2 linked regions of the Gluconacetobacter diazotrophicus PA1 5 genome follow. Each later gene encodes a partner of the first gene's protein in a complex. Links are inferred from orthologs where the notes say so. Each region holds a gene or a part of one and is shown in the gene's direction. Other genes may lie near its edges.

What was found.
Region 2: the proteins of trxA (region 1) and trxB are in contact, whole or in part, in a crystal structure (PDB 1F6M), measured with the Escherichia coli proteins. The link is inferred for Gluconacetobacter diazotrophicus PA1 5 from one-to-one orthologs.

Annotation. Positions count from the first base shown.
Region 1 is NC_010125.1:727,796-735,678, forward strand. Bases 3,130-5,970 are described here. They hold trxA (thioredoxin TrxA), read left to right. Parts: upstream 3,130-4,307; coding sequence 4,308-4,634; downstream 4,635-5,970. Other genes in these bases: addA (double-strand break repair helicase AddA), read left to right, coding at 3,130-4,237; hpnK (hopanoid biosynthesis-associated protein HpnK), read right to left, coding at 4,757-5,596; hpnJ (hopanoid biosynthesis associated radical SAM protein HpnJ), read right to left, coding at 5,651-5,970. Also shown: double-strand break repair protein AddB, read left to right, coding at 1-686; more of addA, read left to right, coding at 683-3,129; more of hpnJ, read right to left, coding at 5,971-7,075; bacteriohopanetetrol glucosamine biosynthesis glycosyltransferase HpnI, read right to left, coding at 7,153-7,883. UniProt on the Escherichia coli protein: Participates in various redox reactions through the reversible oxidation of its active center dithiol to a disulfide and catalyzes dithiol-disulfide exchange reactions.
Region 2 is NC_010125.1:3,244,085-3,248,670, forward strand. Bases 1-2,889 are described here. They hold trxB (thioredoxin-disulfide reductase), read left to right. Parts: upstream 1-908; coding sequence 909-1,871; downstream 1,872-2,889. Other genes in these bases: GDI_RS14950 (Lrp/AsnC family transcriptional regulator), read right to left, coding at 257-769; GDI_RS14960 (LysR family transcriptional regulator), read left to right, coding at 1,961-2,845. Also shown: GDI_RS19310 (hypothetical protein), read right to left, coding at 3,186-3,557; ihfB (integration host factor subunit beta), read right to left, coding at 3,583-3,879; signal peptide peptidase SppA, read right to left, coding at 3,902-4,586.

The DNA of each region.
Region 1 (7,883 bases):
TCCGCCAGCCGGTCGAGAGGCGATCGGCGGCGGGCGAGGCCGGGTTGCGCGCGACCTTCGCCGAGGAACTGGCGGCCGCCCGCCTGCGTCCGGCGCTGGCCGCCTGGTGGGCGCCGCGCCTGGCGCGGATCGCGGCCTGGGTGGTCCAGGCCGAGGCCGCCCGTGCCTCGGGCCAGGCCGGTGCCGTCGTGACCCGGACCGAACGGTCGGGAACGGTGGAACTGTCCGGCCTGCCCGGCGGCCCGTTCGTCCTGCGCGGCCGCGCGGACCGGATCGACCGCAACGGGGACGGGGGCCTGACCCTGATCGACTACAAGACCGGCACCCTGCCGCGCCGCAAGAGCGTCTTCGCCGGCTGGTCCTCGCAACTGGTGCTGGAGGCCGCGATGGCCGAACGCGGCGCCTTCGGGGCCGAACTGGCCGGGCGGGCGCGGGAACTGCTCTACTGGCGGCTGACCGGCGGCCCGGAAGCCGGCGAGGACCTGCCGGTGGCGACCGGCCAGGAACTGGACGACCTGATCGCCGCGTCCTGGGACAATCTGCGCGGGCTGATCGCGATGTATGACGATCCCGCCCAGCCCTACCTGTCGCACCCCCACCCGGAGGAAGGGCCGCGCTTCGCCGATTACGCCCGCCTAGCCCGGGTCGCGGAATGGAGTGCCGCGCGCGACGAGGCCGGATCATGAACCCGCTGGATGCGATCGGCCTGGCCAACGCCAGGCAGGGCGAGGCCTCGGACCCGGGGGCGTCGGTCTTCGTCTCGGCCTCGGCGGGCAGCGGCAAGACCAAGCTGCTGATCGACCGGCTGCTGCGGCTGATGCTGCCGCGCCCCGCGCCCACGCGAGGGGGGACGGGGCGGGGGACCTGCTTGCGGGGGCGGACCCGGCGCGCAATCCAGTGCCTGACCTTCACCAAGGCGGCGGCGGCGGAAATGGCGATCCGCCTGCAGAAGCCGGCTGGGGAGTTGGGTAACGCTGCCCGACGCGTCCCTGGACCGGGAACTGGCCTTCCTGTCGGTCCCGCCGTGCGAGGCGACACGCCGCGCGGCACGCGAATGTTCGCCCGCGTGCTGGACTTGCCGGGCGGAATGCGGATCGGCACCATCCATGCCTTCTGCCAGTCCCTGTTGCGGCGCTTTCCGGTCGAGGCCGCGATCAGCCCGCATTTCACCCTGGTCGAGGACACGGATGCCCGCATCGCCATGGGCGAATCCGTCGAAGCCGTGGTCGGCGGCGGCGGGCCGGCGGTCGCGATCCTGGCCAGCCAGATCGGTGCCGGGGATTTCGCCGCCCTGATCGGCGGATTGCAGGCCCGGCTGCGGCAGTTGCAGCCGGTCATCACGGCGCTGGAGCAGGACCGCGCCGCGATCGAGGCCGCGCTGATGCGCGTGCTGGGCACGCGCGGCCGCGATGCGGACGCGGTGCGCCGCGCCGCCTGCGCCGTCCCGGACGAGGAGCGGCTGCGCGGGATGCTGCGTATCGTGGCCGAACAGGCCTCGACCGCCGTTCGCGCCAAGGCCGTCGCGATGCTGGACTGGATGGCCCTGGCGCCGGACGCCCGCGCCGCGCAATGGACGCGTGGCGCGCGGCCCTGTGAAGCAGGACGGCGAACCGCGCCGCCGGGGCGGCCCACGCGAAATTCGACGAAACGCAGCCGCAGATCGGCGACGCCCTTGCTGGCCGAGGCCGAGCGGATCATCGCGGTGGACGAGGAATGCCGGGCCATCGCCATCCTGCGCGTCAGCCAGGCCCTGCTGGATGTCGCGGTGCCGGTGCTGCATCGCTATGGCGAGCGCAAGCGCGGGCGCGGCCTGGTCGATTACGACGACCTGATCGAACGGACCCTGGACCTGCTGAAGGACCCGGGCGCGGCCTGGGTGCTGTACAAGCTCGATGGTGGCATCGACCACCTGCTGCTGGACGAGGTGCAGGACACCTCGCCCGACCAGTGGGCGATCGCGGGCGGCCTGACCTCGGAATTCTTCGCCGGGGCGGGCGCGCATGATGACGGCGCCCCGCCGCGCACCCTGTTCGCGGTCGGCGACTACAAGCAGTCCATCTATTCCTTCCAGGGGGCCGATCCCGCCGCCTTCCGCCATTGGCGCCAGCGCTTCCGCCGCCAGGTCGAGGATGCGGGCAGGATGTGGAAGGAACCGGCGCTGACCGTGTCCTTCCGCTCCACCGCGCCGGTGCTGCGCCTGGTGGACAGCGTCTTTTCCCTGCCCGACGCCGCGCGCGGACTGGTCGAGCCGGGCGGGGGCGTGCCCGGCCATCTCTCCGCCCGGCCGGGGCAGGGCGGGCGGGTCGAACTCTGGCCGCTGACCCCGATCGACGAGGCCGGCGAGGACGCCAACCCGTGGGCGGCCCCGCGCGAGAATGCCGGGCAATCCACCGCCGCCCAGCGCCTGGCCGATTCCCTGGCCGCCTGGATCGTGGCGGAATTGCGCCGCCCGCCCGAACCCGGGCAGGCCCCGCTGACGCCGGGCGACGTGCTGGTGCTGGTGCCCCGGCGCTCCAATTTCGTGCGGGCCCTGATCCGCGCGCTGAAGACGCAGGACGTTCCGGTGGCGACGCTGGTGCGCACCGGCCTGGTGGACCAGGTGGCGGTGCAGGACCTGATGGCGCTGTGCGACGCGCTGCTGCTGCCGCAGGACGACCTGACGCTGGCCTGCGTGCTGACCTCGCCACTGGGCGGGGTGTCGGATGACGGGGTGATGGACCTGGCGGTCGGACGCGGCGACCGGCCGCTCTGGGCCGTGCTGCGCGACCGCCATGCCGAACGGCCGGACTGGCGCGCGGCCTGGACGATGCTGGATGCGCTGTTCCGCCGCGTCGATTACGCCTCGCCCTACGGATTGCTGTCCGAGGCGCTGGGGCCGCTGGGCGGCCGCGCCCGCCTGCTGGCCCGCCTGGGTCCCGAGGCCGCCGAGCCGGTGGACGAACTGCTCTCCGCGGCCCTGCGCTACGAATCGCTGCATCCGGCCTCGCTGCAGGGGTTCCTGCACTGGCTGCGCGCGTCGCAGGAAACCGTGAAGCGCGAACCCGACGCGGCGGCCGACATGGTGCGGGTCATGACCGCCCATGGCGCCAAGGGATTGCAGGCCCGGCTGGTGATCCTGCCCGACACGGTGGGCACGGCGAAGTTCGACGGCGGCCTGGTCTGGGCACGGGACCAGCCCAGCGGCCTGGACCTGCCGCTGTGGGTGCCGCGCGCCGAAATGGGCATCGGCGTGACCCGCGCGCTGCAGCAGACCATCCGCGCCGCCGCGATCGAGGAATATAACCGTCTGCTCTATGTCGCCCTGACCCGGGCCAGCGACCGGCTGGTGGTCTGCGGCTGGCAGCAGAAGCGCATGGTGACGGACGAAAGCTGGTACATGCTCTGCCGTCGCGGCTTCGAACAGGCCGGCGCCGAGGAACGCCCCTTCGACCTGGGGTGGGAAGGCACTCGCCTGGTGCTGGAGGAAGCCCCCGCGCGCCTGTCCGGCGCCCCCGCCGCGCCCCGATCCCGGCCCGAGCCCCCCGCCGTGGCGCTACCCGCCTGGATGGGCCGCGCGCCGGACTGGATCGCCACCCCGCCCTCCGCCGAGGCGAAGCTGCTGCGCCCGCTGGTGCCCAGCCGCCCCGACGATGCCCCGCTGGGCCCGCAGCCCGCCGTGCGCTCCCCCCTGGCCATCGCACGCGCCCGCCGCCCCGCCGCGCGCGAACAGGCCCTGCGAAAGGGGCAACTGGTGCATGCGCTGCTGCAATACCTGCCCGACCGGCCGGCGGCCGATCGCGCCCGGGTCGCGCGCGACTGGCTGTCGCGTACCGGGCATGGCCTGGACGCCGCCGAACAGGCACGCATCGCCGCCCAGGTGCTGGCGGTGATGGACGATCCGGCCATGGCGCCGTTGTTCGGACCCGGCAGCCGCGCGGAGCAGCCCCTGGCCGGCATCGCCGGCGGTGCGGTGATCGTCGGCCAGGTCGACCGCATGATGGTGCGGCCCGGCGACGTGCTGCTGTGCGATTTCAAGACCAACCGCCAGCCGCCGGACGACGCGGCATCGGTGCCCGTGCTGTACCTGCGCCAGATGGCGTCCTACCACGCGCTGCTTGGTGCCCTCTATCCCGATCGCCCTGTTCGGTGCACCCTTGTGTGGACCGAGGACGTCCGGATCATGCCCTTGCCCGATTCGCTTCTGGCACATCATGCTCCGGGTCAGGCCTCAGGCGGGCAGACGCCCGAAGGACCATAATCTTGATAACCGGGCCGTCCGGCGCCATGTCCGGACGGAAGCCGCCATCGGAAACCCGAGGAGTGATGTGATGAGCGAAAACACCGTGGCCGTCAGCGACGCCACTTTCGAAAGCGATGTCCTGAAGGCCGAAGGGCCCGTTCTGGTGGATTTCTGGGCCGAATGGTGCGGCCCCTGCAAGATGATCGCCCCGGCGCTGGACGAGATCGGCGCCGAGTTCAAGGGCAAGCTGACGGTGGCCAAGGTCAATATCGACGACAATCCCGGCACGCCGAACAAATACGCCGTGCGCGGCATCCCGACCCTGATCCTGTTCAAGAACGGCCAGCCGGCGGCCACCAAGGTCGGGGCGCTGCCCAAGAGCCAGCTCAAGGAGTGGGTCAAGAGCAGCCTGTAAGGAGGCTTGGGGCTCCGCCCCAAACCCCGCCAAAGGGCAGTCGCCCTTTGGAAACCCGATTGTTATCAAATGATTGGGGTGCAGGGCCTCAGGCCCTGCCGGGTCCGGGCAGAGCCCGGCTTTCAGGCCGACCAGCTTGTCGGTATGGCGTGGCAATGCGACAGGCCGGCCCGAAAGCCCGGGCTGCACAGCGTCGCCAGTTCGGCGGCGTGCTCGTAGGTCGGCATCAGCCGTTCCAGCAGCGCGTTCTTCGCGGTGGCCGGGTGGAAATAGATTTCCGACAATCCCTCGGGCAGGTGCGCCGCCAGGGCGGCGATCCGCTCGGTGGTCATATGGCCGCTCCAGGCGATGCCGAAGCACCAGTCATTGGTGCGCAGCCCGGCCCGGTTCGCCTGATGGCGCAGCAGGCCGGTCCAGCGGCGCAGGGCGGCGGCGCCCATCGAATCGCTGTACGTGCCGGCGGCGATCAGCGGTTCGGGCGGTTCCAGCGGCACCCGTACCGCCGTCAGCCCATGGCGCAGCCCGCTGCGGATCAGGTACTGCCCCACGGTGGGGTGCAGGTGCATGTGCTTGTGTGCGTTGGCATGGTCCAGCTTCAGTCCCGTGCGGGCGAAGGCGGTGAACTGCGCCTCGATCTCGGCGGCCAACTGGCGGCGCACATCGGGGCGGAAGAAATAATTGACGCCCAGTTCCATCTGGTTGGACGGAAACTGCCCGGCGGAATCGACCAGCAGCGGAATCTCGGCGGGCGGCAGTATGGCCGGCCCTTCGATCACCACCAGGTGCAGCCCGACATGTAGCCCCGGCAGGCGCCGTGCCCGCGCCACCGCGTCCGCCACCGCCGGTCCCGCCACCATCAGGCTGGCGGTGGACAGCAGCCCGTCGCGATGGGCGATTTCGATGGCTTCGTTGACCTCTTCCGACAGACCGAAATCGTCGGCGGATACGATCACACGCTTCATGGATAGGTGTCGCCGGGGGAAAGTCCGCCGGGGCCTGGGCCCCGGCGGGTGGGCTCAGGCCGCGCGGCGGTCGCGCAGGAACTGGAAGAATTCCACGCCCTCGCGCAGGCGGCGCTTCATCATCTGCGGGCTGCGCACCATCTCGCCGACGATCGAGGCGATCTTCGGCGCGCGGAAATAGAATTTCCGGTAGAATTCCTCGACGCCGTTGAAGATTTCGCTGTGCGACAGATGCGGGTAGTGCAGGGGGGCCATCTGCACGCCGTTCTCGTCGATCAGTTCCGCGTTGCTTTCGTCCAGCCAGCCGTTTTCGGTCGCCTGCTTGTGCAGGAACGTGCCGGGATAGGGCGCGGCCAGCGAGACCTGCAGCGTGTGGGGATTGATCTCGGTGGCGAACCTGATCGTCTCCTGGATCGTCTCCTTGGTCTCGCCGGGCAGGCCCAGGATGAAGGTGCCGTGGATCTTGATTCCCAGTTCGTGGCAGTTCTTCGTGAACTCGCGCGCGACCTCGACCCGCATGCCCTTCTTGATGTTGTGCAGGATCTGCTGGTTGCCGCTCTCATACCCCACCAGCAGCAGGCGCAGCCCGTTTTCCTTCAGGACTTCCAGCGTCTTGCGCGGCACGTTGGCCTTGGCGTTGCACGACCAGGTGACGCCCATCTTGCCCAGTTCCTTCGCGATCGCTTCCGCGCGCGGCAGGTCGTCGGTGAAGGTGTCGTCGTCGAAGAAGAATTCCTTGACCTGCGGGAAATACTGCTTCGCCAGCCGGATTTCGGCAGCCACGTGTTCCGGGCTGCGGGTGCGGTAGCGATGGCCACCCACGGTCTGCGGCCACAGGCAGAACGTGCAATGCGACTTGCAGCCACGGCCGGTATAGATCGAGATGTACGGGTGCATCAGGTACCCGATGAAGTAATCCTCGATCTTCAGGTCCCGCTTGTAGACCTCGGTCACGAAGGGCAGGCTGTCCATGTTCTCGATCATGGCGCGGTCGCGGTTGTGGACGATCGTGCCGTCCTCGTTGCGCCACGAAATGCCGTCGACCTCGGCAAACGGGCGGCCTTCAGCGATTTCCTTGATCGTGAAGTCGAATTCGTTGCGGGCGACGAAATCCACCGGCGCGGCCTTCAGCAGGCTTTCCTCGGCCTGGACGGCGACCTTGGCGCCGACCATGCCGATCTTCAGCGCCGGGTTGGCGTCCTTGAGCATCTGCGCGACCCGCACGTCCGATGCGAAGGACGGGGTCGAGGTATGCATGATGACCAGGTCGCGGTTGCGCACGTCCTCCAGGATCGGCTCCATCCCCATCCGGGCCGGCGGCGCGTCGATCAGGCGGCTGCCTTCGACCATGGCGGCGGGCTGCGCCAGCCAGGTCGGGTACCAGAACGACCGGATTTCCCGCTTGGCCTGGTAGCGCGACCCGGCGCCGCCATCGAAACCGTCGAAGGAAGGGGGTTGCAGGAATAATGTTCTCATCATGATACGCAAATCCTCGGGCGGGGGGACATCGGTCCGGCGCCGCCATTCTTGGTCTGTCTTATGTCGTGTGGGGTGCGTCAGTCGCCCGGCACGACAGGATGGGATGGAGGCGTCATAACCGAATGTGGCGCGATATGCATCGTCTGTCCACGCCACGCGACACGCGTGCCGCTGACGCTGCCGACCATGATCGCGGCGGAAAGCCAGTCGCGTAGCGGCAGCAGCAGAAGCGGGACCAGGCTGCGCTGCGCCAGCAGCCGGTCCATCAGGAAGGCGCTGGCCGCCCGCACCGCCCAGACGGTCAGGAAGACCGCCCAGGTCCAGCGCGCATGCGGTTGCAGCAGGACGGCAGCCGCCGCCCAGAACAGCGGAAGCTGGATGGCGGACGCGGCATAGCCCGCCGGCTCCAGCGTCTTGACCGTCCGGCCCCAGCGCAGTTCGTGAAGCATGACGTCGTTGAAGGTCGGCTCGCCCACCGTGGTCCAGGTCATGCAGGGGGCGATGGCGATGTGCAGCCCGTGCTCGCGCACCAGGCGGCCCAGCATGGCGTCGTCGGCGATATGCGGTGCCAGCGCCGCCAGGCCGCCCACCGCATCCAGCGTCTCGCGCCGCAGGGCCATGGTGGCGCCCAGGCAGTCCTGCCGCCCCAGATAGCGCGACAGCATGACCCCGGGCAGGAAATTGTGGTTGATCTGGCATGCCGCCAGCAGGCGCGGCAGGCTGCGCGTCGCCGGCAGGCCGGCATACAGCGTGGTGGCCAGGCCCACGCCCGGCCGCGCCAGCGCATGGACGACATGCCGCAGGTAAT
Region 2 (4,586 bases), 2.5 Mb from region 1 along the record:
AGGATGCCCCGCACCCGGCCATCGCATTCCGCAAGCGACCGGACCTCGTCGATCGTGCCGTCGGGCGAGTTGTCATCGACGAAGATGACCTCCCACTCCCGCCCCGCCAGGGCGGCGGACAGGGCGGCGACCATGGGGCGCACGTTCGCGCGCTCGTTGTAGCAGGGGACCACGATGCTGATATCGGCCGCCAGCCGGACCGTGTCGGGCCGCGCCTTGGTGGCCGGCGGTGCATCGACGGGGGGCAGGACGATGCTCACATGTCCGTCCCTGCCACGCCCATGCCGCCGGCGCCGGGGGGCTGCACGGGCACGCCGGCGCGGCTCAGCGCCGTGCGGATGGTCTGCAATGTCTGGACCCGGCTGACATGCGGGCTTTCGGTCAGGCGGCGGGTCAACTGGTTTTCATGCGCGGCGTCGCGCGCCACCAGCCGGACCAGGAAGTCCCCGCCGCCCCGGATCATGTGGCACTCCCGGACCTCGGGCCATTCGGCCACCTGGGTCTCGAACGCGGTCAGGACGGCTTCCTTCTGGCTGTCCAGCCCGATCAGGGCGAACAGCGTGATCGTCCAGCCCAGCAGGGCGGCGTCGGTATCGGCGTGGTAGCCGCGGATCAGCCCTTCTTCCTCCAGCCGCCGCACGCGCCGCAGGCAGGGCGGGGCGGAAATACCGACCCGGCGCGCCAGTTCCACGTTCGTCATGCGGCCATCCGCCTGGAGTTCGGCTACGATCCGACGGTCAATCGCATCCAGGTCCATCACTTCAGTCATTTCCGTCCCAAATCTGATGGCGCGCAGGATATGGCATGCGCCCGTTGCCGAAAAGGGCGCAGCAGATCCCGCGCGCCTTGTGTCCAGCGCATTGGACGGCCATATCCCCTGCATTGTGATCACATCGACGCCCGAGTCCATGACCCAGACCCATACCACCGACCTTCTTGTCATCGGCGCCGGCCCCGCCGGCTATACCGCCGCGATCTATGCCGCGCGCGCCAACCTGAAGCCCATCCTGGTGGCCGGCCTGCAGCCGGGCGGACAGTTGATGATCACCACCGACGTGTATAATTACCCGGGCTTCGCCCGCGGCATCCAGGGCCCCGAACTGATGGAACAGATGGCGGCCCAAGCCGCGCATGTGGGTACGCAGATCATCCACGACATCATCACCGAATGCACTCTGAAGGGTCACGGCGGGGCGGGCGAACCGTTCCGCCTGGTCGGCGATTCCGGTGACGTCTACCTGGCCCGCTCGGTCGTCATCGCCACCGGGGCACAGGCCAAGTGGCTGGGCATTCCCGGCGAGGCCCAATACCAGGGGTCCGGGGTTTCGGCCTGCGCCACCTGTGACGGATTCTTCTATCGCGGCCGGACCGTCGCCGTCATCGGCGGCGGCAACACGGCGGTCGAGGAAGCGCTGTACCTGACCCATCATGCCGAACATGTGATCCTGATCCACCGGCGCGACAGCCTGCGCGCGGAAAAGATCCTGCAGGACCGGCTGTTCGCCCACCCCAAGATCACGGTGAAATGGAATTGCGTGGTGGACGAGATCGTGGCCACCGGCACCCCGCCCGTCGTCACGGGCCTGAATCTGCGCGATATTTCATCGGGCACGAACGAACACCTGGCGGTCGACGGCGTTTTCGTCGCGATCGGGCATGCCCCGAACACGGCGGTTTTCAAGGACCAGGTCGAAACCGACGACGAGGGATATATCGTCACCAACCCGGGCGGCACGCGCACGTCGGTGCCGGGCGTCTTCGCCGCCGGAGACGTGCAGGACCGCATTTACCGCCAGGCCGTTACCGCGGCGGGAACCGGCTGCATGGCCGCGCTGGAGGCGGAACGTTACCTGGCGGGAATGTCGCACTGAATACCATAAATCCTTGACCGGATCGGGTATTTCCGTCACCAGAACCAGATTGTAACGACAGGTTCTCCAGCCAGGATCGGAATGCAGCGTTGGACTGGGATAAACTCCGTATTTTCCATGCGGTGGCCGAAGCAGGGTCCTTCACACACGCGGGTGACGTACTCAATCTTAGCCAGTCGGCGGTCTCCCGCCAGATTTCGGCGCTGGAAGAAGCGCTGCAGGTTCCCCTGTTCCACCGACACGCGCGCGGACTGATCCTGACGGAACAGGGCGAAACCCTGAACCAGACGGTGCGCGAGGTCTTTTCCAAGCTGGCGATGACCCAGTCCCTGCTGACCGAAAGCAAGGAAAAGGCCGCCGGACGGCTGCGCGTGACCACGACGACCGGTTTCGGAACCTGCTGGCTGACGCCGCGCCTGCATCGTTTCGTGGACGCCAATCCGGACATCAGCATCACCCTGATCCTGGAAGACAACGACCTGGATCTGGGCATGCGCGAGGCCGATGTCGCGGTGCGGATGCACCCGCCGCGCCAGCCCGACCTGGTCCAGCGCCACCTGGCGGACTTCCCGCTGCCGATCTACGCCTCGCCCGGCTATCTGGAGGAATTCGGCACCCCGGCGACGCTGGACGACCTGTCCAGCCACAAGCTGGTGCTGTTCGGCGGCTATCATCCGCCGGTGCCGCACATCAACTGGCTGGCCGAAGCCGGCGTGCCGGCGGACGAGAAGCGCCCCGCGCGGATCGAGGTCAACAGCCTGCCGGCCATGGCCGAGGCCATCGCCTCCGGCGTCGGAATCGGGTCGATCCCGGCCTATGCGGCGGTCCTGCACCCGCATCTGGTCAAGATCCTGTCGGACGTCACGGTCCCGACGGTCGATGCCTATTTCGTCTATCCCGAGGAACTGCGCACATCGAAGCGCGTCGCGGTCTTCCGCGATTTCCTGCTGGCCGAAATCAACGGCCGTCACTGACAGGTCCGCATCCAGCCAGGCAGCATTCGAATGCAACAGGAAAAACGGACAATGGCCGGCGGCGGCACAGGCACACAGGGCAACGGAACAGCCAAGCAGGCGTACGAGGCCCGCCGCGCCGCCAAGGCCGGCGTCAGCCTGGATCGCTGGATGGACCAGAAGGACGAACGCCGGACCGTGGCCAAGGCCGCGCCTGCACGATCCAATCCCCCGCCGGCCAATCCGCTGCTGGCCCTGGCACGCTCCACCTGGCGCCGCCTGATGGACCGGACCGGGCCCACCGACCGCTTTAGCGGCTTGGGGCGAAAAGCCGGGGCTTTGCCCCGGCGTGCCGTCCCGCTCAGCTATGCCGATGCGCCGTGCGTCGCAACTGGCACCGGCGCGAGGTATCGCGATAATACATCGCCTGCCCGATCGGGGCGAAATAGCGACGCCGCCCGACCGCCCGCAACCTGTGCCCGGGGGTCGTGATGACGGCGTCATGCGTCGCACAGAGATGCGCCGCCAGACCGGTACGACGATGGGCATGGCGCTGCCCGTCCCGCGCCCATGCCGGACCGCCGGCACCCAGTGCCATACACACTACCAGAAGACCCGAGATCACGTCCCGCATCCTGCGCCCCTTCATGGCCCGCCTTCTTCCATAGAGAAGAACCCGTAGCAGCAGCAATTGGAACATATCAAGAACATTCGGCAGGACGAACCGGAACACGAAGGAATGACCGTCCTTCGTTCCCTCAGTCCTCGGCGGGGGCGCCGTTGTTCACGCGCTCGCGCAGTTCCTTGCCGGCCTTGAAGAAGGGGACGACCTTTTCATCCACCGCCACCATTTCACCGGTGCGGGGATTGCGTCCGGTGCGGGCGTCACGCTTCTTGACCGTGAAGGCCCCGAAGCCGCGCAGTTCCACACGGTCCCCCCGGGCCAGCGCCGCGCTGATCTCGCTGAAGATCGTCTGGACGATCAATTCCACGTCGCGGCTGAGAAGGTGCGGATTCGCCGCAGCCAGTTCGGCGATCAGCTCCGATTTGGTCATCCTTCCCCTCCCGAGATCGTGTTCAAGGTTTCCAGATCGCAACAGCCCCGTCAAGCGCAACGCCTTGCGAAAGCACGCTTCCTGCCCACTCGTCACCGAAAACGACGCCCAGCATGCTGCGCGTGATCCGGTGCATCCAGCCCTGCCCGGTCGTCACTTTCAGGTCCACGACCGGAATCGTCCCGCTCAGGTGCCGGGTACTGGTCAGCCACGCCTTGGCGTCGCGCTCGTCCCCGATCTGGTCGATCAGTCCCAGCGACAGCGCCTGCCGGCCGGTATAGGGCCGGCCGTCGGCCAGGGTCCGCACCCGTTCGACCGGCATATGCCGCCCGTCGGCCACCATGGTGACGAACTGGTCGAACAGGTCCGCCACCACCCCCTGCAGCATCTGCCGCCCTTCCGGCGACAGGGGCTGCGTTCCCGAAGGCTGGCCCTTCATCGGGCCGGAGACCAGTTGATCGACCTTGACCCCCACCCGGTCCAGCAGGCCCGACACGTCCGGTGCTTCCATGATCACGCCGATCGACCCCGTCAGGGTGGACTGGACCGCGAACACGCGCTGCGCCGGCACCGAAATCATGTACCCCGCCGAAGCGGCCAGGCCCCCCATCGTCACCGCCACCGGCTTGCGGGCCGCGAAACGGGCCACCGCGTCATGCAGTGCCTCGCCCCCGCTGACCGATCCGCCGGGGCTGTCCACGGCCAGG